3 regions of the Paenarthrobacter sp. 22069 genome follow, and region 3 is predicted to be linked to each of the others. Evidence: riboswitches for the same ligand, from Rfam matches in the RefSeq annotation. Region 3 holds a riboswitch; each other region holds the start of a gene.
What was found. Region 3 has a riboswitch for S-adenosylmethionine ahead of ACTJK0_RS02440 (aminotransferase class V-fold PLP-dependent enzyme). Riboswitches for the same ligand answer to the same signal wherever they lie in the genome.

Region 1: another riboswitch for S-adenosylmethionine. It lies ahead of ACTJK0_RS11360 (bifunctional o-acetylhomoserine/o-acetylserine sulfhydrylase); the one in region 3 lies ahead of ACTJK0_RS02440 (aminotransferase class V-fold PLP-dependent enzyme).
Region 2: another riboswitch for S-adenosylmethionine. It lies ahead of ACTJK0_RS05675 (DUF1737 domain-containing protein); the one in region 3 lies ahead of ACTJK0_RS02440 (aminotransferase class V-fold PLP-dependent enzyme).

Annotation. Positions count from the first base shown of each region.
Region 1 covers NZ_JBQEQF010000012.1:38,400-48,183, reverse strand. Annotated here, with positions in the region: gene ACTJK0_RS11360 (bifunctional o-acetylhomoserine/o-acetylserine sulfhydrylase) at 1-1,295, opposite strand, end outside; SAM riboswitch class IV at 1,321-1,435, opposite strand; gene ACTJK0_RS11355 (VOC family protein) at 1,637-2,269, shown strand; gene ACTJK0_RS11350 (DUF222 domain-containing protein) at 2,464-4,218, shown strand; gene ACTJK0_RS11345 (CPBP family intramembrane glutamic endopeptidase) at 4,358-5,137, opposite strand; gene ACTJK0_RS11340 (DeoR/GlpR family DNA-binding transcription regulator) at 5,228-6,016, opposite strand; gene hutI (imidazolonepropionase) at 6,115-7,326, opposite strand; gene ACTJK0_RS11330 (NAD(P)/FAD-dependent oxidoreductase) at 7,338-8,450, opposite strand; gene ACTJK0_RS11325 (glycine C-acetyltransferase) at 8,490-9,686, opposite strand; gene tdh (L-threonine 3-dehydrogenase) at 9,708-9,784, opposite strand, start outside.
Region 2 covers NZ_JBQEQF010000005.1:126,704-136,487, reverse strand. Annotated here, with positions in the region: gene ACTJK0_RS05710 (UDP-N-acetylglucosamine 1-carboxyvinyltransferase) at 1-849, shown strand, start outside; gene ACTJK0_RS05705 (glutamate--cysteine ligase 2) at 918-2,144, shown strand; gene ACTJK0_RS05700 (hypothetical protein) at 2,242-2,535, shown strand; gene ACTJK0_RS05695 (DUF222 domain-containing protein) at 2,654-4,075, opposite strand; gene ACTJK0_RS05690 (DUF1905 domain-containing protein) at 4,233-4,427, shown strand; gene ACTJK0_RS05685 (O-succinylhomoserine sulfhydrylase) at 4,390-5,598, opposite strand; gene ACTJK0_RS05680 (rhodanese-like domain-containing protein) at 5,599-6,009, opposite strand; gene ACTJK0_RS05675 (DUF1737 domain-containing protein) at 6,006-6,281, opposite strand; SAM riboswitch class IV at 6,295-6,410, opposite strand; gene ACTJK0_RS05670 (hypothetical protein) at 6,898-7,152, opposite strand; gene ACTJK0_RS05665 (TetR/AcrR family transcriptional regulator C-terminal domain-containing protein) at 7,380-8,078, shown strand; gene ACTJK0_RS05660 (pyridoxamine 5'-phosphate oxidase family protein) at 8,131-8,595, opposite strand; gene ACTJK0_RS05655 (aminodeoxychorismate lyase) at 8,656-9,585, opposite strand; gene cls (cardiolipin synthase) at 9,680-9,784, shown strand, end outside.
Region 3 covers NZ_JBQEQF010000002.1:196,239-206,022, reverse strand. Annotated here, with positions in the region: gene ACTJK0_RS02440 (aminotransferase class V-fold PLP-dependent enzyme) at 1-1,135, opposite strand, end outside; SAM riboswitch class IV at 1,172-1,285, opposite strand; gene hisN (histidinol-phosphatase) at 1,438-2,250, opposite strand; gene rsgA (ribosome small subunit-dependent GTPase A) at 2,295-3,410, opposite strand; gene aroA (3-phosphoshikimate 1-carboxyvinyltransferase) at 3,394-4,773, opposite strand; gene ACTJK0_RS02420 (DoxX family protein) at 4,780-5,328, opposite strand; gene ACTJK0_RS02415 (sigma-70 family RNA polymerase sigma factor) at 5,566-6,375, shown strand; gene rsrA (mycothiol system anti-sigma-R factor) at 6,372-6,632, shown strand; gene ACTJK0_RS02405 (50S ribosomal protein bL37) at 6,732-6,806, opposite strand; gene ACTJK0_RS02400 (PadR family transcriptional regulator) at 6,925-7,386, opposite strand; gene ACTJK0_RS02395 (DUF4097 family beta strand repeat-containing protein) at 7,386-8,213, opposite strand; gene ACTJK0_RS02390 (GDSL-type esterase/lipase family protein) at 8,294-8,893, opposite strand; gene ACTJK0_RS02385 (multifunctional oxoglutarate decarboxylase/oxoglutarate dehydrogenase thiamine pyrophosphate-binding subunit/dihydrolipoyllysine-residue succinyltransferase subunit) at 9,046-9,784, opposite strand, start outside.

The DNA.
Region 1 (9,784 bases), on a different contig from region 3:
GCCAGGATGTCATCGATGTGCTCCAGGCCGACGGACAGCCGTACCAGCCCCGGGTTCACCCCGGCCACTACCTGCTGTTCCGGGGAAAGCTGGCTGTGGGTGGTCGACGCCGGGTGGATGACCAAGGAGCGGACGTCGCCGATATTCGCCACATGGGAGTGCAGCTCGAGGGCATCGACGAAGCGCTTGCCCGCCTCCGCCCCGCCGGCCAGGTTGAAGGAAACAACGGCGCCAGTCCCTTTGGGCCCGTACTTGCGGCCACGCTCGTACCAACGGCTGGACGGCAGCCCCGCGTAGGCGACCGATTCGACGTCGTCCCTTGCCTCCAGCCAGCGCGCCACTTCGGTGGCGTTGGCAACATGCCGTTCCACCCGCAGGCTCAACGTCTCAAGGCCCTGCGAAATGAGGAACGCGTTGAACGGTGATACCGCCGAGCCGAGGTCCCGCAGCAGCTGGACACGGGCCTTGAGGATGTAGGACAGGTTGGCGCCCAGGGCGCCGTCCGCTCCGAGGTCGCGTGCGTAGACGAGTCCGTTGTAGGTGGGGTCGGGGGTGTTGAAGCCGGGGAACCGGTCCGGATCCTTGCTGAAATCGAAGTTTCCGGAGTCGACGATGACGCCGGCGATGGCCGAGCCGTGGCCGCCCAGGTACTTGGTGGCAGAGTGGATCACGATGTCCGCTCCCCATTCAAGGGGGCGGATGAGGTACGGGGTGGAGAGGGTGTTGTCCACGATCAGGGGGACGCCTGCCTCGTGGGCCACCCGGGAAATACCCTCGATGTCCAGGACGTCCTGGCGCGGATTGGACACCACTTCACCAAAGAAGAGCTTGGTGTTGGGCTGCACGGCGTCGCGCCACTGGTCCAGGTTGTCCGGATCGGCCACGAAAGTGACGGAGATGCCGAACTTCTTCAGCGTGTGGGCAAAGAGGTTGTAGGTTCCGCCGTAGAGGCTTGGGCTGGCCACGATGTGGTCGCCGGCCTCGGCAATGTTCAGCACCGCGAACGTTTCGGCGGCCTGCCCGGAGCTGAGGAGCAGGGCAGCCAGGCCGCCCTCCAGGCTGGCAATCCGCTGCTCCACGGCGTCCTGGGTTGGGTTGCCGATGCGGGTATAAATGGGGGCCAGTTCGGCCAGGGCAAAGCGGTTGGCAGCGCTTTCGGCACTCGGGAACACGAAGGACGTGGTCTGGTAGATGGGCAGGGCGCGGGCTCCCGTGGCACTGTCCACTTCCTGGCCGGCATGGATTTGGCGGGTTTCGAAGGACCATCCGTTGGACATTTCAGTCTCCTGTGACATGGGCCCGGCATGCTCGGAGCAGTGCGGGCCGCGCTTGCTTCCGGCTTTTGCCGGACAGCCAGGTCTTCACCCGGGGCACCCCACCGCGGATGGAGGGTTGCCGGCCAGCGAGCCGGGGCTTTGCGCTGGCGCTCATGACCTGGGCTCAGTCTAGGAACCGGATAGTTGCCTCGGAAAGCATTGTGACGAACAAGGTCTTCCGGCGGCCGTGCCGGGTGCAGCGATGCCGATGCCACGGTCGGTGCCGGGCCTGCCAACGAGCGTGCCCAACAGGAAAAATGCTAGTAAGGCTGCCCTTAGCTGAGAGCCCGATCACAAAGTGCCAAGATGTTCGCATGCGCATGGATCACGTCTCTTACGCCTGTGAACACGATGGCCTCGCGGCCACTACCGAACGTATTGCAACTGCCCTCGGCGTTGAGGCAGTGAAGGGCGGGGTGCACCCCCGGTTCGGAACCCGGAATATGATCATCCCGCTCGCCGGGCACAAGTATCTTGAAGTTGTGGAGGTGCTGGACCACCCGGCATCGGACAAGGCACCGTTCGGCCAGGCAGTTCGTGCCCGTTCCGCAGCCGGTGGCGGCTGGATGGGCTGGTGCGTCGAAGTGGACGACCTCGCCCCCTTCGAGGAACGCCTTGGCCGCGCTGCCGTGAACGGCAACCGGAAGTTCCCGGACGGCCGCGAACTGGTCTGGAAGCAGATCGGCATCCTGGGGCTCATCGCGGATCCCCAGGTCCCGTACATGCTCAAGTGGGAGGGCGATCCGTCGCTGCACCCGTCCAACGCCTACCCAAGCAACCTCAAGATGAGCTGCCTCACCATTGCCGGTTCCGCTTCGCGCGTGACCGAGTGGCTGGGTGAGCCCGTGGAGAAGCCGCTGGAGGATGTGGCGGTGGAGTGGGTTGCCCCGCATGGCACCCCGGGCATCCTGTCGGTCACGTTTGAAACAGCCAGCGGAGCCGTCACCATCTGACCATCCCTGCGTCCCGCAGCCTGCGGGATCTGGCTCTCCGGCACGTGCCCGGATTCGCTTCGGCCGCCATCGGGTGGTGACAACGGCGTCACCACCCGATGGCGGCCGAATTCATTTAACGAGTTCCGGGTGCCTGTGCCTGCGTGGGCAGCTTTTCGACTCTCATTGTCGGACCCTCGTTGGATGATGTGGGTATGGGAATCAGCGGTGGCGTTGGGGCAGTGATGGCGGGTATTTCTGCCTCTGTTGCTGCCCTTGATGCGCTGGACCTTGAGGATGCTGTTCTGGATTCCGATGCTCATGGTGGCACTGACGTTGATGTGTTGCAGCGGCGGTACGAACTGCGGCTGCAACGGCTCGAGGTGGTGAAACGGCTGGAGGGCCAGCTCGCCGTGGTGAAAGCCCGTGATGTTGCCGACGCCGCCGAGATCCAGCACGCGTTGCTTGCCCCGAACGCCCCTTTGCAGGAGCGGACCTACGCGGAGATGTCGGCCGTGGAGGAGATCGCCGGGATCCTGACCATCAGCTCCGCCGCGGCCGGCGCTTTTGTGGACCAGTCGCGCCGGATCTGCTCCCTGCCGCCGGTGATCGACGCTTTGGCCGCCGGGGCCATGTCCTGGCAGCACGCCCGCATCGTTGCGGACGAAACCGAGGGCCTCACCCCTGCCGGCGCTGCTGGATTGGTGGCGCACTTCTTCGACCCCAACGCCCCCAGCCCGGCCCGCGGCGCCGCCCCCGGCCAGCTCGTCCCGTCCCGGTTCCGGGCCAAGGTCCGCTCCTGGCGCGAACGCCACCACCCCGAATCGATCGAGAAGCGCCACGCAAAGGGAGTCGCTGACCGGCGGATGGAATACACCCCCGACCGGGACGGCATGGCCTGGCTCTCCCTCTACCTGCCCGGCCACACCGCCTCAGCCATCTGGAACCGCACCACCGCCACCGCACGCGGACTCCAAGGCCCCGACGAACCCCGCACCCTCACCCAACTCCGCCCCGACATCGCAGCATCCCTCCTCCTCGGAGCCAGCCTGAAGCCCGGCACAGAGGAAGACGGGCACGCCGCAGGCACCACCGGCACGCAGAATGTCACCAGGATCGGGAAAGTCCCCACCCCGCGGGCCGACGTCCTGGTGACCGTGCCGGTGTTCGCCCTGCTCGGTATCACGGATGAGCCGGCGGAATTGGACGGCTTCGGTCCCATCCCGGCATCGATGGCGCGGAAACTCGTAGCGGACGGCGCCAACTCGTTCTACCGGGTGCTGGTCGACCCCCGCGACGGTGCACCTTTGGAGATCGGCCGCACCCGCTACCGGCTCACCGAGGCCATCAAACAATGGATCAGGATGCGCGACCGGAAATGCACCTTCCCCGGCTGCAGCAACCACACCCCCGACAACGACACCGACCATGGGACCGCCTGGGAACACGGGGGAAGCACCGGGATCACCAACCTGGCCCAGCTCTGCCCCAAACACCACCGGCTCAAACACAACTCCCGGTGGGTACCCGATACCGCGGCCCCGAATGAGCCACCAGGCTGGACCTCACCCACCGGCCGGCACTACACACCCGAACACCCCACCCCCGAACCAACCCACTGGCCACCAGACACCCTGCCAGACACTGGTGCGAGGCCAACTGTCGAAAGCGCACTGCCCCATGCCCCGACTCCACCGGAGCTGACCAATCAGTCGCCAACCTCAGTCCGACCCGGAACCGAACAACAACACCCGGGGGCACAGGAACTGGAGGACCTGCACTGGCTCCAGATCCTCGCCGGGATGCCCGCCTGGCCGGACCCCCCGCCCGAGGAACCACCGGGAAACAATATGGTGGACACCGACGACCTTTGCTGCACCGATCCCCTGTGGGACGACTTCTACGCCCTGCCTTTCCGGTTGCCGGCCGACCCACAAGCCAGCTTGCAACAGTTGCTACCGCACACCTGACATTGGCACTCCAGCCTGCTCACGACGGGAAAGCAGCTCTTTTACAGCTGAATCGCGCGGCTGGATGCCTCGCGCGCGCATCCCGGTTTTTCGGGCCGAACAATTAGCGGGCCGCAGAAGGCTCACAGACCGGAGACATTCACCCCAGGCCCACGGCCTTGCCAAAGAGGCTGAAGCCCACAAAGGCCACCATGTCCAGCAGGGCGTGCGCGATGACCAGGGGCATGACGCGGCGCGTGCGGGTATACAGCCAGGCGAAGACAATGCCCATCACGGCATTGCCGATGAAAGGTCCGAAGCCCTGGTACAGGTGGTAACTGCCGCGCAGCACTGAACTCACACCGATGGCCAGCGGCATACTCCAGCCGAACTTGCCGAAACGGTCCAGCAGGTAACCCACCACAATGACTTCCTCGAGCACTGCGTGGCGGACAGCCGAAAGAATGAGGACGGGGACGGTCCACCAGTAGGCATCGAGGGCGCTGGGGATGATCGCCGTGGTGATTCCCAGGGCACGGCCGGCGGCATAGAGGCCCAGTGAGGGGATGCCGATCAGCGCGGCCAGACCAAGCCCCTGCAACAGGTCCCGGCCCGGCCGCGCAAAATTGAAGCCGAGTTTCCGAAAGGCTGATCCGGCGTTGTGGTCCTCACCGGGCCCCGCCTGGCGCTGGTCGGTCAGGAAGTAGAAGACCAGCAGCACCGGTACCAGCGCGAAGATGATGTCCAATAGCTGGTACGTCAGGTCGAAGTACTCGCGCGTGCTCTGCGAGCGGTTCAGGGTGGACGTACCCTCGGCCAGTGGCGCCCGGGTCATCTTGTCCAGCAGCTGCACCACGGAATAGACAGCCGACTGGCCCAGGGACAGGCCCAGGACGATCCATACTTCAAGCCGCAGGCGGCGGCGGGAGGGAACCAGCATGTTCCCATCTTGCCTTCAGTTTCTGGATCCGGGCTGATGGAGCGGAAGGTGTCAACTAAAGTGCACGCAAGCCGCCGTGCGAAGCATGGATCAGGCGGGGGCGACGATGACTTCCGTACCGTTGGCCTCAAAGGCGGCTTTGTCGCGTGCGGAGATGCCGGAGTCGGTAATCAGCCGGGTGAAGTTGTACCCGTCCATCGTGGCAAAGGCCCGCACCCCCACCTTCGAGGAATCCGCCAGGACGTAGGACACCCGCGCCCGGCTGGCGAGCAGGGCATTGACGGACGCCTCCCCCTCCCCCGTATTGGTGGGCCCGACTTCGGGATCGATGCCGTTCACGCCAATGAACGCGATGTCCAGCACCACCTTCTGCATGATGATGTCCGTATAGGGGCCCACCAGCTCGTAGGACCGCGGGTTCAGGATGCCGCCGGTTACCATCACCTTGATATTGGGCCGGACCGCAAGCTGGCCGGCGATGTTGATGGCATTGGTCACCACCGTGAGCGTCGGCTGGTTGGAGGGTGCGTTCAGGTCCTCCCGGGTGGCCAGGATCTGCGCAAGGGCGGTGCTGGTGGTGCCCCCGCAGAGACCGATCACCGCACCCGGCCGGATCAAGGCAGAGGCGCACTGCGCGATCTGTTCCTTGGCTTCCGCGTGGTCGTCGCGGTTGTATCGTCCGGGCAGGTCGTATGCGAGGGCGCCCGTGGTGGCGCCTCCCCGGGTCCGCGTCAGCAGGCGTCGCTTGGCAAGGCTGTCCAGGTCGCGCCGGGCCGTGGCAGGGGAAACGTTGAGGGTGCTGACGATCTCGTCGACTTCAACCTGGCCGGTCTTGGCCAGCAGGTCAAGAATTGCGGTCAACCGGTCAGTTCGCGTCATCCGAGGGCCTTTCAATACACCAGCCACCGCATCCAGTGACGTTTCTTGATTGTATCCCATGGGAAACAATCAAGAACAATCAAAAGTGCAGAAGTGGTCTACCGCTGCCGAACGCCGGCCCGCCACACAGCGTACGTCAGGGGCATGCCCGGGCGGTAAGCGAGGTGCGTCGCGGAGGGCGCATTCAGCAGGTGCAGGTCGGCGCGGTGTCCGATCGCAATCGAGCCCACGGCGCGTTCGCCATCGGCGTCCCGTCCGGTCTCCCGGTGCATGGCCAAGGCGCCGCCGTAGGTGGCAGCCCTGACTGCCTCGTGCACGCTGAGGTGCATCTGCAGGACGGCAGTGGTCACGCAAAAGGCCATCGAGCTGGTGTATGACGTGCCCGGGTTGCAGTTGGACGCGAGTGCCACCTGCACTCCCGCATCCAGCAGCGCACGGGCGGGGGCCAAGGGCTGGCGGGTGGAAAGGTCGCAGGCAGGCAGGCAGGTGGCCACAGTGCCACGCTCGCCTGTTCCTGCGGCGGCATCCCAGCCGGACCAGGAGGCAGCCAGGGCCTTGACGTCCTGCGCGGCAAGGTAGTTGACGTGGTCCACGCTCGCGGCCCCCACCTCCACGGCCAGCTGCACGCCGGGGCCCTCACCCAACTGGTTGCCGTGCAGGCGCAGGCCCAGGCCGGCCTCGCGGCAGGCCATCAGCACCCGGCGGGACTGCTCGGCGTTGAAGGCACCCTCCTCACAGAACACGTCGGCCCATTGGACGTAGGGCCGCACTGCGGCCAGCATCGGACCGCAAACCAGGTCTGTGTACGCTTCCGCATCCTGGCCGGCGGGAACCAGATGGGCGCCAAGGTACGTCACCTGGTCGGCGACGGTGGAGGCTATGCGTGCGCTTCGTGCCTCGTTTTCGATGTCCAGTCCGTAGCCGGTCTTCGTTTCGAGATAGGTGGTTCCCTGCGAGACAGCTTCGGCAACCCGGCCCATGGCCAGCCGGGTGAGGTCGTAATCGGAGGTCGCACGGGTGGCACCCATGGTCACAGCGATGCCCCCGGCGGCGTACGCCTCCCCCGCCATCCGGGCTTCGAATTCGGCGGTGCGGTCCCCTGCGAACAACAGGTGCGTGTGCGAATCCACCCACCCGGGAAGCATCGCCCTGCCGCCGGCGTCGACGGCGTCGTCCGCCGCGGGAGCATCGGCCGAGGCCCCGATCCAGGAGATCCGCTCCCCCTCGACCACTACCGCCGCATCCTTGAGGACCCGGTGCTCGAGGTCCTGGGTCATCAATTCGGCAATGTTGGTAATGAGGGTGCTCATGGAACCATTCTTCAGCGCCGAATGGACCAGCGGGTGGCAGCCAGGGCGCGCGCTGTCCGGGATTCCGGACCTTCGCTTCCGGCTGACAGGCCCTGTGGCCCGGCGAGAATCTGGTCCGCTGCCAGTTCGGCCATGGCAGCAGAGGTCTGGAACCCGTAGCCGCCCTGGCCGGCAAGCCAGTAGAAGCCCGCGGCCTCGGCATCGAAACCTGCCACCGGAACCCCGTCGGCGGCTTCCGTGCGCAGGCCGGTCCAGGCCCGGCGGATCCCCGTGATGCCCAGGCTGGTGAACGAGTTGAGCTTCTCCACCAGTCGTTCCACGTCACCTGGGCGGGGGCGTGCATCCTCGGGCCCGCTGGGCACCGTTTCCGACGGGGAGATCAGCACGTCAGCCCCGTCCGGCCGAAAGTAGAACGAATTGTCGGCGGCGGCCACCATGGGGGTGTCGGCCGGCAGGGGGTGGCCGACGGCGGCAATCGCCGCAGTGCGCCGGTACGGCTGTAGCCCCAGCTTCTCGACGCCGCTGATCACCGCCAGCTCGTCCGCCCACGCGCCGGCCGCGTTGACCAGGACAGCGGTTTCGAGTCCCTCCGCTCCGGCGCCCACCTGCCACCCGGATCCCAGCCGCTGCGCCGAGTGGACCCGTGCGCCCGTGATGATGTCGACACCGGCGGCAACGGCCCGTTTGCGGTGCCCGGCCAGCAGCAGGGGTGCGTTGCAGCCAAATGAGCCGGTATCCAGCCCGGCCGCCGCAAAGGTTCCCGGTAACAGGGCCGGGCACAGCTCAAGCGCACGGTCGACAGTGATGGGCTGCATGTGGCCGCTGGCTTCCGCGGACACATCCGCTTCCGAGCCGATGAGCATGAAGCTGCGCGGCGTCAGGACCGGTTCCGGCAGGTGCCGGTCCAGGGCTGCCATCAACTCGAGGGTCCGGACCGTGAGTTCCTGCACCACGGGAGGCCCGTAGCTGGGGATCAGCTGGCGGGCGGAGCGGGAGGACGTGTGGTACGCCAGTTCCTGCTCCGCCTCCACCAGCGCCACGCTGCAGCGTCCGGCCAGCGCGGCGGCCAGGGACAGGCCGGCAATGCCGCCGCCGACAATCAGGACATCGTAATGTGCTGCCATCGGTCCATCCTCGCAGAGTTCATGCCCCTGGCGCTCCCGTCAGGCTGCTGCCTCGGCACGGCTGGCGACAAAGGCACCAACGCACGCTTCGACGTCGTCCGCTGAATGTGCGGCGGACAGCTGCACCCTGATCCTTGCGGCACCCCTAGGGACCACGGGGAAGCTGAAGGCGGTGACAAAGACGCCGTGCTGCAGCATCCGGTCGGCCACCTTCGCGGCCATCACGGCGTCGCCGAACATGACCGGGACGATCGCGTGTTCGCCTGGAAGCAGGTCAAAGCCCTCCTCGGTCATGCGGCGGCGGAACAGGCCGGCGTTTTCGAACAGGCGGCGGCGCAGGTCGGCCGAGTTCTCCACCAGGTCCAGCGCCTTCAGGGTGGCGGCCACAATGGCGGGCGCCAGGGAGTTGGAGAACAAGTACGGACGGGCCTTTTGCCGCAGCATGGCGACGATTTCGCGGCGGCCGGATACGTACCCGCCGGACGCCCCACCGAGTGCCTTACCGAAGGTACCCGTGTAGATGTCCACGCGCTCGGACACGCCGGCGTGCTCGGGGGTGCCCGCACCGGTCCCGCCCATGAACCCCACCGCGTGGGAATCGTCCACCATCACCAAGGCGCCGTATTTCTCGGCAAGGTCGCAGATGGCCTCGAGGGGGGCCAGGTAGCCGTCCATGGAGAACACGCCGTCGGTGACGATGATGGTCCGGCGGGCGTCCTGCGCCTCCTGCAGGCGTTCTTCCAGTTCGGCCATGTCGCGGTTGGCGTAGCGGTACCGGCGTGCCTTGCACAGGCGGATGCCGTCAATGATGGAGGCGTGGTTCAGGGCGTCCGAAATGACCGCGTCCTCCGCACCGAACAGGGACTCGAAGACACCGCCGTTGGCGTCGAAGCAGCTGGAGAAGAGGATGGTGTCCTCGGTGCCGAGGAAGGTGGAGACCCTGGCTTCGAGCTCCAGGTGCAGGTCCTGGGTGCCGCAGATGAAGCGGACGCTGGCCATGCCGAAGCCACGCTCGTCCATGGCGGCCCTGGCTGCACTGATGATGTCCGGGTGGTCCGCCAGGCCCAGGTAGTTGTTGGCGCAGAAGTTCAGGACGTCCGCGCCGGGGCCGCCGATCCGGCCCGCGGTGATGTGGCTGGACTGCGGCGAGCTGATGGTGCGTTCGGTCTTGTAGAGCCCGGCGGTGCGGATTTCTTCCAGCTCGTCGTGGAGCTGGTCCTTGATGGAGGTGTACATGGGTTTCCTTACAGTCGGGTCTTAAAGCCGGGTCCAGTCGAGGACGACTTTGCCGCCCACGCCGCTGCGGGCGATCTCGAAGCCCTTTTCCCAGTCCG
Region 2 (9,784 bases), on a different contig from region 3:
ACCCGGGACCGCTCCTTCGTCCTCACCGAGCGAGGGGATACGGTCACCGAGAACGCCATCATGGCCGCAGCCCACCGGGCCGGGACCACCGTGATACGCAACGCCAGCCCCAACTACATGGTGCAGGACCTGTGCTTCTACCTGCAGATGCTCGGCGTCACCATCGAGGGCGTGGGCACCACCACCCTGAAGATCACGGGCAAGCCTGAAATTGACGCCGAAATCGAGTACTTCCCGTCCGAGGACCCCATTGAGGCGATGAGCCTCATCACGGCCGGCATCGTCACCAATTCAGAGGTCACCGTGCGGCGCGTGCCCATCGAGTTCATGGAGATCGAGTTGGCCACCCTGGGCCAGATGGGGCAGAAGCTCGAGGTTTCGGGCGAGTACATGGCCCGCAACGGGCGCACCCGCCTGGTGGACGTCACCACCAAGCCCTCCGAGCTGCGTGCCCCCGAGGACAAGATCCATCCCATGCCTTTCCCTGGGCTGAACATCGACAACCTGCCGTTCTTCGCCGTGATTGCTGCGAACGCGCAAGGCCAGACCATGATCCACGACTGGGTTTACGAGAACCGGGCGATCTACCTGACCGAGCTGAACCGGCTTGGCGCCCAGGTGCAGCTGCTGGATCCGCACCGGATCTATGTCAACGGGCCCACCAAATGGCGTGCCGCCGAGGTGGGCTGCCCGCCGGCGCTCCGGCCTGCGGCCTGCCTGCTGCTGGCCATGCTGGCCGCACGCGGCGTCTCCGAACTGCGCAACATCTACGTGATCGAGCGCGGTTACGAGGACTTGGCGGAACGTCTTAACACCATCGGTGCAAAGGTGGAGTACTTCCAGGACTGAGCATTCACGCTTCGTCATGAACGGCGGGCCACAGTTCCAATGCCCCGCTGCTGTCGCAGAATGTTCGTATGCGTACATTCGGCGTTGAGGAAGAACTCCTGATCGTAGATCCGGAGTCCGGGGAACCGCTCGCCCTGGCTGACGCCCTCCTCGCCGGCCACCACGTGGCGGCGGATGATCTCCCTGCGGATTCGAACGTCCACCACGGCGGAAACCAAGCGGATTACGACGACGAGATGGGCCTGAGTGCCGAGCTGAAGCTTGAGCAGATCGAGACGCAGACCCGGCCGTGCCTGGACTACGAGCGGCTGCTGGTACAGATCCGGGCTGGCCGGACGCTCGCGGACCAGGCGGCACGGAAGCATGATGCAAGGGTGGCTGCGCTCGCCACCTCACCGCTTGCTTCCACCACGCACACCACGCCCGATCCCCGCTATGCCAGGATGCTGGAGCGCTTTGGACTTACCGCCCAGGAACAACTGACCTGCGGCTTCCACGTCCATACCTACATCGAATCGCCGGAAGAAGGGGTTGCCGTCCTGGACCGCATCCGCGACAAACTTGCGGTGCTGACGGCAATGAGCGCCAATTCGCCGTTCTGGAATGGCGTACCTACCGGATTCGAGAGCTACCGGACGCAGGCCTGGAACAGATGGCCTACAGCAGGGCCTGCAGGCATTTACGGCACCTACGCCGCTTACCGCCGCGTGGTCACCCGACTGCTGGAGACCGGCGTCATGCTCGATGAGGGCATGCTCTACTTCGATGCCCGGCTTTCCCGCAACCATCCCACCGTGGAAGTCCGAGTGGCGGATGTCTGCCTTCGGGCCGAGGACGCCGCTCTGATCGCGGTGCTGGTCCGGGCGCTGGTGGAATCCGCCAGCCGGGAGTGGCGCGAGGATGTCGATCCGGCACCGGTGCCTACTGTCCTGCTGCGGATGGCGTCCTGGCAGGCCAGTAGCGAGGGGCTCAGCGGTGAGCTCCTGGACTTCGGGAACTTCCGGCCCGCTCCCGCGGCGGATGTAGTCCGTTCGCTGGTTGATTACCTGGCGCCGGTGCTGGACGAACAGGGCGAGCTGGCCCTTGCACGGCAGGGTGTGGAGGACATCATCGCCCGCGGAACAGGGGCGGCCGAACAACGCCGTGCACGCGACAAGGCCCTGGCCGGGCCGCCGCCGGAGGACATGGGGTTCGGCGCTGTGGTCCGCCAGGCCGTCCACGTCACCATGCGCGGTTCGCTGGACCTGTCAGAGGTGGGGACAACGCCGGAGCTGCTGCGCGTACGCCAGGCCTGAGACGGTCCTCGCGGACATCCCGCTTGTAAGGGATGGCACGCCGTGCTTAGGTGAGTCATCGGCGGCAGCATGAGCTGCCCTTTCCTTGGGGGATGGAATGACTGGAAACCCGAAGTCGACGTTGTACCGGCGTACTTTGTGGGCAGGAGTGGTCCTGGGCGCTATTGGTCTGTTGATTCTCTTGTTCGCAAATACGTTCATGCAGACGCTGGGCACTCAGACGTTCAACGGTTCAAACGGCTTCTTCTTTGCCCTGACGCAAGTCTATGTATTGGCCGCCCAGGGGTGCCTGCCGTTCTCGGCGGCGCTGATTTCAGCCGCCCTGGTGATGCGCTACCTGGCCTTGGCTTCGCTTCCCACTAAGCAGCAGGCGACAAAACAAACAATGTAGGCCTAAGGGCAGCGATTGTTGCCACCGGCGGAGAGCCGATGATCTATCGCGAAGCAGGCTGAGCGAGAAAACTCTGCCCGCGTGTTCGACCGTGCCCTCCCGAGCTGGCGCTGCGGATTTAGGCAGCGAGGAGCTGCAGAAGTGCTTCCTCCATGAGACTTCGCTGCCCGGGCAGCGTGCCTGGCGGCCAGTGGGTTGGTTCGGGGGTGGGGTGGTCGGGTGTGTAGTGCCGGCCGGTGGGTGAGGTCCAGCCTGGTGGCTCATTCGGGGCCGCGGTATCGGGTACCCACCGGGAGTTGTGTTTGAGCCGGTGATGTTTGTGGCAGAGCTGGGCCAGGTTGCTGATCCCGGTGCTTCCCCCGTCTTCCCAGGCGGTCCCATGGTCGATGTCGTTGTCCGGGGTGTGGTTGCTGCAGCCGGGGAAGGTGCATCTGCGGTCCCGCATCCTGATCCATTGTTTGATGGTCTCTGGGAGCCGGTAGCGGGTGCGGCCGATCTCCAAAGGCGCCCCGTAGCGGGGGTCGACCAGCACCCGGTAAAACGAATCAGCCCCGTCCGCGACCAGTGTCCGGGCCATCGATGCCGGGATGGGACCGAAGCCGTCCAATTCCGCCGGCTCATCCGTGATACCGAGCAGAGCGAACACCGGCACGGTCACCAGGACATCGGCCCGCGGGGTGGGGACCTTCCCAAGCTCAGCGGTATTGCCCTCGCCTAGCAGGAGGGATGCTGCGATGTCGGGGCGGAGTTGGGTGAGGGTGCGGGGTTCGTCGGGGCTTTGGAGTCCGCGGGCGGTGGCGGTGGTGCGGTTCCAGATGGCAGATGCGGTGTGTCCGGGCAGGTAGAGGGAGAGCCAGGCCATGCCGTCGCGGTCGGGGGTGTATTCCATTCGCCGGTCTGCGACTCCTTTGGCGTGGCGCTTTTCGATCGATTCGGGGTGGTGGCGTTCCCGCCACGCACGGACCTTGGCCCGGAACCGGGACGGGATGAGGTCGCCGGGGGTGGCGCCGCGGGCGGGATTGGGTGCGTCGGGGTCGAAGAAGTGCGCCACCAAACCCGCGGCGCCGGCAGGGGTGAGGCCTTCGGTTTCGTCGGCAACAATTCTTGCGTGCTGCCAGGACACGGCCCCCGCCGACAGGGCATCCATCACTGGCGGCAAGCAGGAGACCCGGCGAGACTGGTCCACGAGGGCGCTGGCAGCTGGGGAGCTGATGGTCAGGATCCCGGCGATCTCCTCCACGGCGGACATCTCCGCATAGGTGCGCTCCTGTACGGGGGCGTTCGGGGCAAGCATCGCGTGTTGGATCTGCACGGCGTCGGCAACATCGCGGGCTTTCACCGCGGCGAGCTGGCCCTCGAGCCGTTTCACCACCGCGAGCCGTTCCAGCCGCAGTTCGTACCGACGCTGCAACACGTCCACGTCAGTGCCGCCATGAGCATCGGAATCCAGAACAGCGTCTTCAAGGTCCAGCGCATCAAGGGCAGCAACAGAGGCAGAGATACCCTCCGTCACTGCCCCAACACCGATGCTGATTCCCATACCCACATCATCCAACGAGGGTCCGACATTTGAATCCGACAGGCAGCGGGCAGTGCGCCCAGCAGGCAGTGGAGGCAGCGGCTGCCGCACCCTTTGGACTTATGTCAGGTAGCTGGCCCCATGGCGCCTGCCAGGTGGCCGTGGCATATTCTGCCGCGTGACGCCGTCGTACGTATTTGAGGCTGAACTCTGGTTGCACCCGGGTGAAGCGCCATGGCACTTCCTGACCGTTCCCGCGAACATCGCTGACGAGATCGCGGAAGAAACCTCAGCGCTGGTGACAGCGTCCAAATCCGCCTCGACGTCCAGCCCGGCTAGATCTGCTTCAGTGCCTGTTCCAGGTCGCGGATAAGGTCTTCAGGGTCCTCAAGGCCTACGGACAACCGGACCACTCCGTCGCTCAAGCCGATCGCGGCACGCCCCTCCGGCCCCATGGCGCGGTGCGTGGTGGTGGCGGGGTGGGTGATCAGGGACTTGGAATCGCCGAGGTTGTTGGAGATATCGATGATGCGCAGCCCGTCCAGCAGCGCGAACGCCGCTTCCTTCGCCGAACGCCCGGCGGAAGGAGACAGCTCCAGCGTCAGCACCGTGCCGCCGGCGCTCATCTGCTTTGCCGCCAGGGCGTATTGCGGGTGCGACTTCAGCAGCGGGTACTTCACCCAGCTCACAGCCGGCTGTTCTTCCAGCCACTCTGCCAGCCGCAGGGCCGTGGCGGAGGAATGGTTGACCCGCAGGCCCATGGTTTCCAGGCCCTTGGTCAGGACCCAGGCGTTGAAGGCGGAAAGCGCTGGGCCGGTGTGGCGCATCAGCTGCTTGACCGGGCCGTCGATGAACTCCTTGGTACCGAGGATGGCCCCGCCCATCACCCTGCCCTGCCCGTCGATGTGCTTGGTGCCGGAGTAGACGATGACGTCCGCACCGAGGTCGCCACAGCGCTGCAGCAGGGGAGTGGCAAAGACGTTGTCCGCCACCACCGTTGCACCGGCCGCGTGCGCCAGTTCGCTGACGGCGGCGATGTCCACGATCTCCTGCATGGGGTTGGACGGGGATTCGAAGAAGACGGCGGCGGTGGGCTTGGAGAGTGCCTCCCGCCACTGGTCCAGGTCCGGGCCGTCCACGAAGACCGTCTCCACACCCCAACGGGGCAGGATCTCGTTCAGGATCACAAAGCACGAACCGAACAGTGAGCGGGCGGCCACCACCCGGTCGCCGGCAGCCAGCAGGGCACCAAGGGCAGTGAACACCGCGGACATTCCCGACGCCGTCGCGAAGCATGCCTCAGTGCCTTCCAGCAGCCTGAGCCGTTCCTGGAATGTGGCCACCGACGGGTTGCCGTAGCGGGAGTAGACAAAGCGCTCATCCTCGCCGGTGAATGCGCGTTCGGCTGCCGCGGCGGACTCGTAGACGAAGCCGGAATTCAGGAAGATGGCCTCGGACGTTTCCTGGAAGTTGGTTCGGTCAAGGCCGCCGCGGACGGCCTGTGTGTCGGGGTTCCAGCCGGGGGCGTCTTGGTTGAAGCTCACTTAGTTCTTTCCGAGGTTGGTGGGCAGGCCGCGGTTCTTCCAGCCATTGACGGTACGTTCGCCGTAATGGTCCGGCTCGCCTTCGAAGCCTTCCAGCACGCTGTAGGACGTGAAGCCGGCCTGGGTGGCGGCGGTGGCCGCGGCAATGGAGCGCTGGCCGGAGCGGCACAGGAACACCAGTTCCGCGCTCGGGTCTTCCGGCGCCTGCTCCTTGAGGTCCTGGACGAAGCGCGGGTTGGGGATGCCGCCGGGGAAGGTCCATTGGATGAACAGCGGATCGTTGTCCGTGGCCTTTGTGTCCGGGATGCCGATGTGGGCCCATTCGCCCTCCGTGCGGACGTCCACCAGGATGGCGCCCTGCTCCAGCTTGGCCCAGGCTTCCTCCGGGGTCAGGTCTCCTGCGTAGCTCATGCGTGCCCCTCGCCGTCGAATTCGAGGTCTCCAGCGGCGTCGAGCTGGTCCACGGCGGTGGCCACGGCGGCATCTGCGGAAGCGATCGCTGACGGAAGGACGATCGCCTGCGCCACGATCACGCTGGTGCCGTTGAAGGTTGCAGCCGGGCTGCCGTGCAGCACGTAGCCTTCGGCAAGGGCGTTGGAGATCCGCTCACAGAATTCACGGTTGTCCGCGCCGCTGATAAGGCGGTAGGACAGTCTTTCCTCGGGGGCAGGTGCGTCAGACATGACGGAACTCCTTCTTTCACGCTTGCAGCTCGAATCGGTCGATATGCCGAGTATTCACCTGAGGCACCCCGCCGCGAAAGGGAGGGTTGCCGACCGGCCAGTCAGGGCTTCACACCGGTACTCATTACTCCCCAAAAACGTAACACCTGCCGCGAAAACCCGCATCGCCGCCGTCGTCATGTTCCGTAATTCAGCAGGCGCCCAAGGCGATAAGGTTCCTAGGGTGGGGCACCCCCGACGCCAGAGCAATGAGTGCCGGGGGGGGGGGTTCTTGTCAGCATCCGGGGAAACACGTCGCACCCCGCGGTCCGCCGCAGCCGTCCACGTTCCCTCGTCTCCGTGGTGGCCGGGCTCCTCATCAGCCTTCTGGCCCTGGTGGGCCTGGCAGCTGCAGCCGATGCAGGTGCGGCGCAAGCCGATGCCGCCCGGCAGCTGCGGGCGCCCCTGACCGGGAAAACCATGGCTCGGGGCGGCGCTCGAATGGGGCGAGGACACCGCTGCCGGCTTCAGCGACGGGCTAGGCGTTCAGGACGAAAAATGCTGTGGCACGCAAGTGCCACAGCATTAAATCATGTTCCGAGGGCCGGCCGGAGCCCTTACGGAGAGGGCCGGAGTTTCAAGACAGCCGCGGGTAGCTGCTCAGGATGTAGTCGGCCGCGGCAGGGCCCTTCATCCGAAGCCCGTTGTGGCGGAGTGAAACCTTGTGCTTCATGGCTGCCCAGAAATTCGATTCGGGGCCGGGTGCCTGCTGGTTGATGAAGCACCAGCTCGTGTAAAGCCCATAGAGGCGGTCACGGTCCAGGTTGGATCCTGAGACCTGGTCAAAGTGGGTAGCTTCCTGCAGGAAGATGTCGAACTGCGAATGTGCCATTGCGGCTTCCCTTCGCTCAGTGCTCGGTGCCACCGTTCGGCTACAGCAGCGGTATCCCGTGTCCTGCACAAGGACAGCGGTTCATAAACACCATGCCGTCCACAAGAACGGAACCAGGGACGCTCTCACCGTATGTCTACGCTGTAGACTTTACCTGTAGACTACAGATACGGCAAGCGACTGGAGTAATCGCTTCCGTGACCCGCCCGGCATTCAGGATGGACAACATGGCTTCCCCAAAAACCGTCACAACAGCCAGCCGCAAGGCCAGGCTGAGCCGGGACGTGGTGCTGGCGAAAGCCTTGGAAGTCGTGGACGCCGAAGGGCTCGATGCACTGACCATGCGCCGGCTGGGACAGGAGCTTGGCCGGGACCCGATGAGTCTTTACCGGTACGCCGAAAACCGCGCAGCCCTGCTGGACGGCGTGTCTGAGCTCGTGCTCAACCAACTCACCATCCACCCGGAGGACCCGGACTGGAAGGCGCAGCTGCGCAACATCGCGCATAACCTCCGCCAGCTGGCTCTGGAGCACCCCAATGTGGTGCCGTTGCTGGTCACCCGGCCGCTCTCCACGCCGCTGGGTCTGCGCCCGCTGGGCACGCTCCGGCCCTTGGAGCAGATTCTTTCCCTGCTCGCGGCAGCGGGATTCGAACCGTCAGATGCGCTTCATGTGTACCGGGCCTACTACGGCTTCCTGTATGGGCACATCCTGAACGAACTGCAGGAGTACGTGGTGGACCCGGAAGAGAACGAGGTGCTGCTGCGCCTGGGGCTCCACCGCCTGCCGGCCAAGGAATTCCCCAGGCTCCGCACGCTGGCACCCGCACTCGCAGAGTACGACGGCGCCATGGAACTAGACCAGGGACTGACCATCCTGCTGTCCGGCCTGGAAGCACAGCTGACCCGTCAGGCCTCCCGGGTCTGACGGCCGCAGACTGTTCACAAGCAGCCTGTTCACATACGGCCGGGCGCCAGGATTACTCGAACGACGCCCGTCGCCGGTCCTGGGCCCGGGTGTTCCAAACGTCCGGCCGGTTGACCTTGAACCGGCGCCCGGTCAGCGCCTTGGCGTTGAGCCGCACATAATGTGCCTTTTCACCGGGCTGCCAGGGCTCGAGGCCGAGGCTGTCCACGGCGTCCTTTTCGGCCTGGTCCTCGATGATCTCGGTATCGCCCCGTGCCACAACGCTCCACGCTACTTCGGTGGCGGGATCGTACCCGTCGATCTCCAGCGCCGCGGCCCGTTCCATGGTGGCTCCCCAGAGCTTGGAGCCTGGTGCCGTGCGGAACGCGATGCTGCGCCTATGGACAACGTAGTTGACGGGAAAGATCTCGGGATGGCCGTCCACGACGATGGCAAGCCTGCCCACGATATCGTCGGCGAGGAGTTCCCAGCAGTCGTCAAAGGACAATTTTTCGATCGGCACGTTTTGCGGGTCCATGGTCCACACCTTACGGGTGATACTCCAGCGGGAAAAGGGACGGCGTGCCCTGTCGCACGCCTAGTGGATACCGGCGAAAAGTGCGCTCAACTCAGCTGTCAGTTCCTTCTGAAGCGAGGGCGTGCCGATCTGCTTGCCGTCGATCGTGTTGACGGGCGCCAGCAGGCGGACGCTGGAGATCAGCCAGACGGCATCCGCGTCCAGGAGGTCCTGCGGTTCCAGGGGGCCGTAGCCCAATTCCCAGCCGGCCGCCTTCGCTGCGGTGAACAGCGCGCCCTGGGACGTCCCGGGAAGGATTCCGCTGTCCAGCTGTGGCGTGATCAGGCGTTTGACCCGGGTGCCGGTGCCGGACTCTTCCACGTGCGCCAGCAGCACGGTGGACGTGGGGCCTTCCAGGACGCGGCCATTGGAGGACAGGAAGATTACGTCATCCGCACCCTGCTTGTGGGCGTAGCGGAGGGCGGCCATGTTCACGGCGTAGGACAGCGTCTTCGCACCCAGGAGCAGCCAGGGCGCACGCTCGGCAACGTCGCTGTCATAGCCGCGGTCCAGGAAGATCACGTCGATGCCCGTCTCCCGCTGCCGCCGGCCGGCAGCACCCGCGGGAGAGGCCTGGACCCACGCGGTGGGGGCGGGAGCGCCCTCGACGCCGCGGCTCACCACCAGCTTGACCACCAGCTCGTCCGTGGCGGGGTTTGCCGGCGGGTTCTCCGAGCGGTGCCGGGCAACAGCGGCCGCAATGGCGCGCCGCCAGGCGTCCTGGCCCGGGATGTCCAGGTCAAGGGCCTCGGCGGAGCTTCCGAGCCGGTCCAGGTGGGCCTGCATCTTCCGGACCTCGCCTCCCACGGCCAGCATGGTTTCGAAGACGCCGTCGCCCCGCGTGACCCCGAGGTCCGTGACCAGCAGCTGGGGTTTGGACGCATCCGCGACGCGGCCGTCAGGGAAATCAGGGTCGAGGAAAACGAGAACCACGGGGGCTGGAGAGGTCATGGCACCAGCTTAGTGCGGCGCCGCGGATAAGCTGGGCGTAGTGCCCCGGCCGGAAACCGTCCTCCGGAGCCTAATCGCTCCGGGAGTTATTGACGTGTTGTGGCCTTTTTCGCTTGCCGGCACCGCGCCGACGTGGGTTGTGGTGCTTCTGGGCTTCGCGGACCTTGCCATCCGGGTCCTGGCGCTGGGCATCATCCCT
Region 3 (9,784 bases):
CGGCTGACAGGTAGGCCGCCACCAGTCCTGCGTCGTAGCCCTCCACGGAAAAGTTCACCACACCGATGGTGTCCGTTTCCGGGTTCGTGTCCTTGAAGATCTGGTGCACGGTTACGCCGTCGATGCGCTGCAGGCCCTCAACGAGGAACGAACGGATGGCGGATTCGTGGGCATGCCACCGGTCCTGGTCCAGCCCGGCGATGACCTGGGTGGCGCGGGCCAGGGTGGCAGCGCCCAGCACGTTCGGCGAGCCCCCCTCATGGCGGGCCGGCCCCGTGGCCCAGCTGACGCCGTCGAGGCGTGCTTCCTTGACGGCGCCGCCGCCGGCAAGGTGGGGTACGCCGGCATCCAGCCAGTCGGGCCGTCCCACCAGGACGCCTGCACCGAAGGGTGCATACAGTTTGTGGCCGGAGAACGCGAGGTAGTCGACGTCGTCCGCACTGATGTCCACCCGGCGGTGCGGTGCGAGCTGGGCCGCGTCCACCACGATCCGGGCACCGTGCTGGTGGGCCAGCGCGGCCAGGGCCCGGATGGGAAGGATTTCGCCCGTGACATTGGATGCGCCCGTGACCGCCAGCAGGCACACCCCGCCCTGCTCCAGTTCGGCGCGCACGGCGTCCAGGGTGCCGGCGATGGTGTCCGCGGCAACGATGCTGCGGTGCGGAACGCCCTGCCACGGCAGCAGGTTGGCGTGGTGTTCAATGTCCAGGTAGAGGACATCGCCGGCGGCGCGGCCGTCGGCCACGGGCAAGCAGCCGGCCAGCAGGTTCAGCGAGTCGGTGGTGTTGCGGGTGAAGATGACCGAATCATCCGGACGGCCACCAACGAAGTCGCGGACAATGCTGCGCGCGTTCTCGTACACGGAGGTGCTGATCTGGGATGCGTACCCCGCGCCGCGGTGGACGCTCGCGTAGTAGGGGAGGATCTCGTTCAGGTAGGCGGACACCAGCGACAGGGCCGGCGCGGACGCACCGTAGTCCAGGTTCGCGTAGCGGACATGGCCGCCGGCAATCAGGGGAGCCTGGATTTCGGCACCGGTGACGGCGGCAAGGGGCCGGCCCGCGGCCGCATGGCGTGCATCCGGAACGGGAGCTTCGGCAATAGCGTGCTGGGGGGAGACGGTGGCAGTTGTCACAGAGACCTCACTTGACTACAGGACTCCGGCATAAGGAATCCGCGCTTGCCGTATCCGCTCCGGACCGGCCTGGTCGTCACCCGGGGCACCCCACCGCGAATGGAGGGTTGCCGGCCAGCAAACCGGGGTTTTGCGCTGGCACTCGTGACCTGCATAAAAGCGTAGGACATCGGGCGGCCAGGACTGAAGCCGCGGCAATTGTTAAGGGTTTTGTTACGCGCCATCGAAGAAACGACGCCGGACACCCCCTTGCGGAGGTGTCAGGCGTCGCAAAATTCGTGGAAGACCGGAAACGGCAGCCGTTACAGCAGATCGTCGAGGTACGGGTTCAACCTGTGCAGTACCTCGGAGTGCAGGATCGAATTCGTGGCCAGAGCGTTCCCACCGAACGGCCCGTCCTCACCTTCCAGGGAGGTGAACCGGCCGCCGGCCTCCACCACGATGGGCACCAGTGCGGCCATGTCGTAAAGGTTCAGCTCCGGTTCGCAGGCGATGTCAACCGAACCCTCGGCCACCATGCAGTAGGACCAGAAGTCACCGTAGGCCCTGGTCCGCCAGACGTCCTCGGTGAGGCCGAGGAATTCGTCGAGGTTTCCCCGTTCCTTCCATCCCGTGAGGCTGGAGTAGGACAGGGACGCGTCAGAGAGGCTGGACACGTTGGAGACCCGGAGCCTGGTGGCGGCAGCCAGCGAGCGTCCCATGTAGGCGCCCATGCCCTTCGCCGCCCACCAGCGCTTGCCGAGGGCCGGCGCGCTGACCACACCGACCACGGGCTCGCCCTCGTCGACGAGGGCGATCAGTGTGGCCCAGACAGGCACGCCGCGGACAAAATTCTTGGTCCCGTCAATGGGATCGATGATCCAGCGCCGCGAGCCGTGGCCGGTGCTGCCGAATTCCTCGCCCAGGACGGCATCGCGGGGACGGGAGCGGGAGAGCTGGCCACGAATGGCTTCCTCGGCGGCCTTGTCGGCGTCGGTGACCGGCGTCAGGTCCGGCTTGGTCTCAACGTGGAGATCCAGGGCCTTGAAGCGGCTCATGGTCTGGTCGTCCACGGAGTCGGCCAGGACATGGGCCAGGCGCAGGTCATCGTTGTAGCTCGAAGCGGGTTGGATCATGGTTCCAAACTACCGTCTGCCGGCGTTTCTGCCGGGAGAACGCGTCAGTTGACGCTGCCAAGCTCCTTGGTTTCCTGCGCTTCCATCCTTGGATCGGTACCGAGCAACCGACGCAGGGACGCCAGCCGGGCCGGGCCAGTGGGTCCTGCATGTCCGCCGCCCACCCAGTCGTCGAGGCCGCAGTTCACCGCGGTTGCCGTGTGCTTGCAGCCGCGTTCGCAGTTCTCGATGCCGGGGGAGAGGTCCGGGAAGGAACGCAGGATCCGGTCCGGGTCCACGTGGGCCAATCCGAAGGAGCGAATGCCGGGGGTGTCGATGATCCAGCTGCCGGGCGGGGCGGCCGCCAGGCGCAGGGCCAGGGCGGAGGACGACGTGTGCCGGCCCCGCCCGGTCACCGCGTTGACTCCGCCGGTGGCCCGTTCGGCGCCGGTCAGGGCGTTGACCATGGTGGACTTGCCCACACCCGAGTGTCCGAGCATCACCGTGACCTTGCCGTCCAGGTGGGCCCGGAGGGCAGCCACGGCCGCGATGTCCAGCCGGGCCGAAAGACCGTCGTCCGAGCGCGCGTCGATTCCAGAGGCCTGGGCGTCGGCTGTCCGGCTGATGATCACCGGGAAATCCAGGTGGGTGTAGTTGGACAGCAGGTCCGCTGGATCCTTGACGTCGGCCTTGGTAACCAGCAGGATCGGCTCGATGCCGGCGTCGTAGGCGGCCACCAGGGCCCTGTCGATAAATCCCGTCCGGGGCTCTGGGTTGGCTGCCGCCACAACGATCACCAGTTGGTCGGCGTTGGCCACGACGGCGCGCTCAATGGGGTCGGTATCGTCGGCGCTGCGGCGCAGGAGCGTGTGCCGGTCCTGGATTTTCACCAGGCGTGCCAGCGTATCGGGGGCGCCGGACACGTCACCAACCAGCGACACAAAATCACCGGCAACCACCGGTGAGCGGCGGAGCTCGCGGGCCCGGGCCGCGACAACCACCCGCTCGTCCTCCGAGTCCTCATCCACCACCGCTGTGTACCGGCCGCGGTCCACCGTGATGATCCGTCCGGTCACGGCATCGTCATGGCTGGGCCGGTCCTTGGTGCGGGGCCGGGAGCCTTTCTTGTTCGGGCGGACCCGAACGTCTGATTCGTCCCAGGAATCAGTTCTCCGCGCCACTGCCGCGCCCCTCCGGTCCGGCTGCGGACGCCTGCTGCGCCAGCATGCCTGCCCACAGTTCCGGGAAATCGGGCATGGTCTTGGCGGTGGTGGCGATGTCCTCCACCTGCACGCCTTCCACAGCCAGTCCCAAAATTGCCCCTGCGGTGGCCATGCGGTGGTCGGCATAGCTGTGCACGACGCCGGCGTGCAGCCGGGCCGGGCGGATCACCAGCCCGTCAGCGGTCTCTTCGGCGTCACCGCCGAGCCGGTTAATCTCCGCCACCAGGGCTGCGAGCCGGTCCGTTTCGTGTCCGCGGAGGTGCGCAATTCCCGTGAGCCGGGAGGGACCGCTGGCCAGGGCACACAACGCAGCGACCGTAGGCGCCAGTTCGCTGGTGTCCGCGAAGTCGCCGCCCCGGATCTCCGGGCCGCCGGTGACGGTGAGGACGCTGTCTTCCAGAGTTACGGTGGCGCCCATGCTTGCCAGGATGCTGCGCCACAGGTCTCCCACCTGCTGGGTTTCCGTTGGCCAGTTGGGGATCCGGACCGTGCCCCGCGTGGCCAGGGCCGCCGCCAGGAAGGGCCCGGCATTGGAGAGGTCCTGTTCGATCCGCTGGTCGAAGGCCCGGATTGGGCCCGGCGCCACCACCCAGTGGTTGGGGACGGAGTCGTCCACGGACACGCCGGCACCCCGCAGCACGGCCACGGTCATATTGATGTGGTCAAGGCTGGGGACCGGCTTCCCCACGTGTTCCAGGTGCAGGCCTTCGTCGAACCTGGCGCCCACCAGCAGGAGGGCGGAAACGAACTGGGAGGAGGCGCTGGCGTCGATCACCAGGTGGCCGCCGCGGACTGCGCCGTTGCCTTCCACCACGAACGGGAGCGACGACGGCGCGCTGCCGTCCTCCGCCGAAACGTGCACACCAAGGGCCTTCAGGGCCTCAATGATGGTGCCCATGGGCCGCTTCCGCGCGTGCGGATCGCCGTCGAACTCGCTGGTTCCGTTGCGCAGCGCAGCGAGCGGCGGGACAAACCGCATGACGGTGCCGGCCAGCCCGCAGTCGATGCTGGTGGCTGATGGTGCTGCCGCGGCGGGCAGCGGCACCACTTCCAGGTCCGGACCAAAGGCGCCGTCCCCGGGGACCTCGGTGATGGTGGCACCCAGCTGCCGGAGCGCATCGACCATCAGCGCCGAGTCCCGCGAATGCAGGGGAGCGCGCAGGCGGGACGGGCCGTCCGCAAGGGCTGCCAGGACCAGGTACCTGTTGGTCAGGGACTTCGATCCGGGCACCGTGACGGTGGCATCGACGGGCCGGGACGCAAAAGGTGCGGCCCAGTGCTGGACAGGGGCCCCGTCACGGGTGGCGGCTGGTGCGGTCATTCGTGCTTATGCTCCCGTGGCGTGCTTGGCGGCGCGGCGCACGGCTTTGTCCGCCTTGTTCAGCTTCTTTGTGGTGGTCCGGCGCGCGTCGGCAGCGAGGTGCGAGGCGTTCCTCCGCGCGTCGGTGGCCAGGTGCTCGGCACGCCAGGCCAGGCCGGGCTTGCCGGCGGTGTCCACGGATGCGAGCAGGGCGCCGCCGCCCAGCGAGAGATTCTTGAGCAGCTGGTTCCGCCGGTTGTCGCGGCCTTCCTTGCTGCTGATATCCGCGCTGCGCCACTCCACAAAAGTGTTCAGGAGGGAGATTACCGTCAGCAGGCCTGCGGAGAGCCGGGAAAACTTGCCAAGCCCGAACAGGACTCCGGCGCCTACCTGAGTTCCACCGATCACCCGGGCAAGCGTCTTTTCGTTTGCCTGGAAGGGCAGCGAGGCCGCAGCCTTGCGCAGCAGCGGGGAGAGCTGCTGGGCGGTGTCATCAGAGTTCTTGAGCTTATCCAGTCCGGCAAGGACGAAACTGGAGGCAAGCATGGGCCGGGCGAGCGTGCGGACAAAGGACATGGATTTCCTCCTGGATGGACGAGCCGCGGCAAGCGGCGGAGTCGGTCCTAGTCTTGCACTTTTGGGGAATATTTGCCCGTGGGAGGCGGTTATGCTCGCTGGGTCCACGTCGAGGGCCCGGACGATCATTCACCCGAAACAGAGCGGAGTTGGCCCTTGGGGAAGGTGCTGGACGGAACGAGACAGGCGGGGCCGGTGGCAGTTGACAAGCTCACCGCCGAACCGCCGGAATACGGCATGCCCCGGTCCGGGAGGCTGACAGTAGACTTGAAGGCAATGAGCACCCTGGATCCGGCCGTTGCGGCCATGTATGAGGCTTCCCCCGGCGAAGTAAACGGCAGTACGGGCACGGCGCCGCTGCCGGCCGGACAGGCAAACCCTGATTCGCCGGCGGAAGCGGCGACCGATGACGCTACCGTGGACGTCTCCACCGAAACCGTTGAGCAGCGCCGGCTGCGTTTTGAGCGGGACGCCATGCAATACGTGGACCAGCTGTATTCAGCTGCCATGCGCATGGCGCGGAACCCCTCCGATGCGGAGGACCTGGTGCAGGAGGCCTACACCAAGGCTTTCTCGGCCTTCCACCAGTACAAGCCGGGGACCAACCTCAAGGCCTGGCTGTATCGGATCCTGACCAACACCTACATCAACCTCTACCGCAAGAGGCAGCGCGAGCCGCTGCAGTCCAACTCGGACAGCATTGAGGACTGGCAGTTGGCCCGCGCGGAGTCGCACACGTCAAGCGGGCTGCGGTCGGCAGAGGCGGAGGCGCTTGACCACCTTCCGGATTCGGACGTCAAGCGTGCCCTGCAGGACATTCCGGAGGAGTTCCGCCTGGCGGTCTACTTCGCCGACGTGGAAGGCTTCGCCTACAAGGAAATTTCAGACATCATGAACACGCCCATCGGCACCGTGATGTCCCGGCTCCACCGCGGCCGGCGAATGTTGCGGGACATGCTCGCGGAATACGCCGCGGAGCGGGGATTCAAAACGGCCGCGGATGCGTCGGATGCGGCAGGAAGCAAAGCACAGGAGAACAGGAAATGAGCGACTGCCAGGGATTGGGCGACTGCGATGATACCCGGATGCAACGCATCTACGAGTACCTTGACGGGGCACTGACCCGCGAGGACATTACCGAAATCAAGGACCACCTTGATCAGTGCCCCGAGTGCACGGAGCAGTACGACCTTGAGTGTGTCATCCGGAACATGGTCAAGCGTTCCTGCAAGGAATCTGCACCGGACAACCTGAAGAACGCCATCCTGGACCGGATCCACGCCATCCGTCCCGTGGAGGCCTAGGTACGGGCCCCGTCCTGGCCAGGACTGCAGACAGCAAAGGACCCCGGAAGCCGGTTGGCTTCCGGGGTCCTTTGCTGAACCGTAGTTCCTGGCATGTGCCTAGGTGTTGGGGCGCTTCCCGTGGTTCGCGCCGCCACGCTTACGGTCACGACGCTTGCGTGCACGCTTGCTCATAGCTGGCCTCCTTACTGTTGGTACTCAAAAGAGCTGCCCTCAAGTCTCCCACATGATGTGGCGGCCCGCGAACCGGGAACCGCCGGATGACCTGCGGCAGGATCGCCCGGTCCGCCGGTCAGGACGTCAGCGCGTGGTCGATGGCCGTCATGGCGTTGTCCAGGACGGACCTGAGGGTTTCCAGCGCTAAGGGGCTAATGGGTCCGAGCCGGCCATGGAGCCGCAGGTCCGCGCGAAGCCGGTCGTGGAATTGCTGGAGCAACAACTCCGCGTCCAGCCGGCGAATTGAGGCGGCGATGCCGTCTTCCACAGCCACCAGGTCTTCCTTGTGCTTTTCCAGCTCGGAAAGCCCGGCCGCCGTGATGCGGTAGGTGACGCGTCGTCCGGCGGATTCGATGGCCACCAGCCCGTTGCCTTCAAGCTTGCCCAGCCGCGGGTACACGGTTCCGGCGCTGGGCGAATAGGTGCCGTGGAATCTGTCCCTGAGCTCCTTGATGAGCTCGTAACCGTGTTTCGGGCCGCTTTCGAGCAGGGCAAGGAGATAGAGCCGCAACGCACCGTGTGCGAAGACCGGAGGCATCAGCCCGCCGCGTCTCCGGGGGTGCCGGCAGGGGCGTGGAGAATAGAGGTCCTGCCGGACACTGAGTTTGTCCGGACCAGCATCAGCTGGGTGTCAGGGCCGGAAATGGTTTCCACCTTGCCGTTGGCCAGAAGGAACTGTTGGCCGTCCAGGATCACAGCCCCGCCGGCCGACTTGGCTACGATGTCGGCGCCGACGTCGTGGGGCATCGTGACGGTGACGTCGCCGGAAACGGAGTTGGAGCCGAAGTCGTTGGTGAAACCGAGCAGCTCAAAGCTGAGGTGGCCGCTGACAGTGTTGGCGCGGACATTGGTGAAGTGGCCGGAGGCGGTCACCTCACCGGACACTGTCTTTGCCGTGAGGACGCCCTGGTGGTTCCGTACGGCCACCCTGCCGCTGACGGTGTTGACCTGCAGTTCGCCGGACGTACCGGCCGTCTCTACCGAACCTGACACGGTGTTGACCCGGACGTGGGCGGCGAGGCCGGAAACGAGTCCTTCTCCGCTGACCGTGCCCGCTTCCACTTCCACGCCTGGTGGGACGGAGATACTGATGACCGCCGAATTGTCGCTGTTGTGGTTGACCGTTTCCATCAGGTTCTTGAACCAGCCCTGGGCTCCGTGCAGCTGGTGCCTGATCTCCAGCCTGCCCCCGTTGAGGGAGACGGCCACGGGGTCGCCCTGGACGTCAGAAACCTCCAGCCGCACCGTCGGCCCTGCGTGCGGCACAATCTCGAATCTTCCCCGGACCGCGCCCAGCTTGAGGGACGTGACGCCATCGATGTCGATGGTTTGCGGGTCCGTAACAGTCCATTGTCCGGCGGGCATGGTTTCCTCCAAACCGATATATCGCATTCCGGACCAACGTAATGCCGCCCGGCGGAGCGGTCAAGATATATCGTGACGGCCTATTGCGGTGCTTCCAACCCCAGCCACTGGAACCAGCCGCGGTGCAGGACCAGCCACGCCATGAGCCCGTACCCGGCCTGGCCGGGCGTGCCGCCATTTGCGGCGAGGTCCTGGCGCCACTGTTCGTGGTTCAACAGGGGCGAGAACGTGTCCACGTAGAGGTGCTTGCGGCGTGTCGTCACATCAGCGAAGGCGGTGTTCAGTTCATCCAGGCGCCGGTTCTGGGCCGGGTCCAGGGTGGGAGGCGGCCCGACGACGAAGACCTCGATCCGGTTCTGGGATGCCGAATCCAGGATGTTGGCCAGATTGAGCCGGCTCCGGGCAGTGGACAGGCCGAACTCAATGTCCCGACCCGACAGTCCGATGACCAGCCGGTTCTCTGCCTGGCTGCTGAAGCGGCGGCCGGCTTCATCCAGCCAGCGCGCGGCGAGCCCCTCGGTCCCTTCCTGCGGGCAGGGGAGCGAGTAGCTTTCCAGCAGCATGCCGTCCTGGGGAGTGCGGGCAAGGACGCGGCCCAGCCAGCCAAGTGCCCGGGGATCGCCCAGTCCGGCCAGCAGTTCGTCTCCTACAGCTGCTATCCGCAGCTTCCTGTCTTCCACGCGTTCCTCTTTACTCCGGTAAGGGTTTACTTCGGCCGCTGCCACCGTCGCCGCCGCAGCTGCGGAGGTACGGGGCGGCGCTGTCCATCCATTAAACAGAACTGCCCGGCCGGAGTCTGGGATTTCGACGTCCGGCCGGGCAGCCTTACTGCTTACTTCCGTGCAAATGCCTGCTTCAGCAGGACATCCTGTTCGGCTGCGTGCCGCTTCATGGAACCGGCGGCCGTGGAGGCGGAGGCCGGCCGGGACACCACGCGGACGCGGCGGTCAAGGACCTCCGGCAGGTGCAGGCCGATGAAGGGCCACGGTCCCTGGTTGGCGGGCTCGTCCTGGGCCCAGACCACTTCGGCGTTCGGGTACTTGGCGAGCTCCGCCGCGATTTCTGCGTGCGGCAGCGGGTACAGCTGCTCCACGCGGACGATGGCGGTGGTCTTGTCGCCGGTCTTCTGCCGGGTGGACAGGAGGTCGTAGTACAGGCGGCCGGAGACCAGGAGAACGCGCTCGACGGCGGTGGCCGGGAGCTGCTCATGCTCACCAATGACGGGGCGGAAGGTGCCGTTGGTGAAGTCCTCGACGGATGAGGCGGCAGCCTTCAGGCGCAGCAGCTGCTTGGGCGTGAAGATGATCAGCGGCTTGCGCGGACGGTTGTATGCCTGGCGGCGCAGCAGGTGGAAGTGCGAGGCGGCCGTGGTGGGGTTGGCCACGATCATGTTGTCTTCCGCGCACAGCTGCAGGAAGCGCTCGATCCGGGCGGAGGAGTGGTCCGGTCCCTGGCCTTCGTAGCCGTGCGGGAGCATCAGGACCAGCGAGGAGCGCTGGCCCCACTTCTGCTCCGCGGAGGAGATGAATTCGTCGATGATGGTCTGGGCACCATTGACGAAGTCCCCGAAC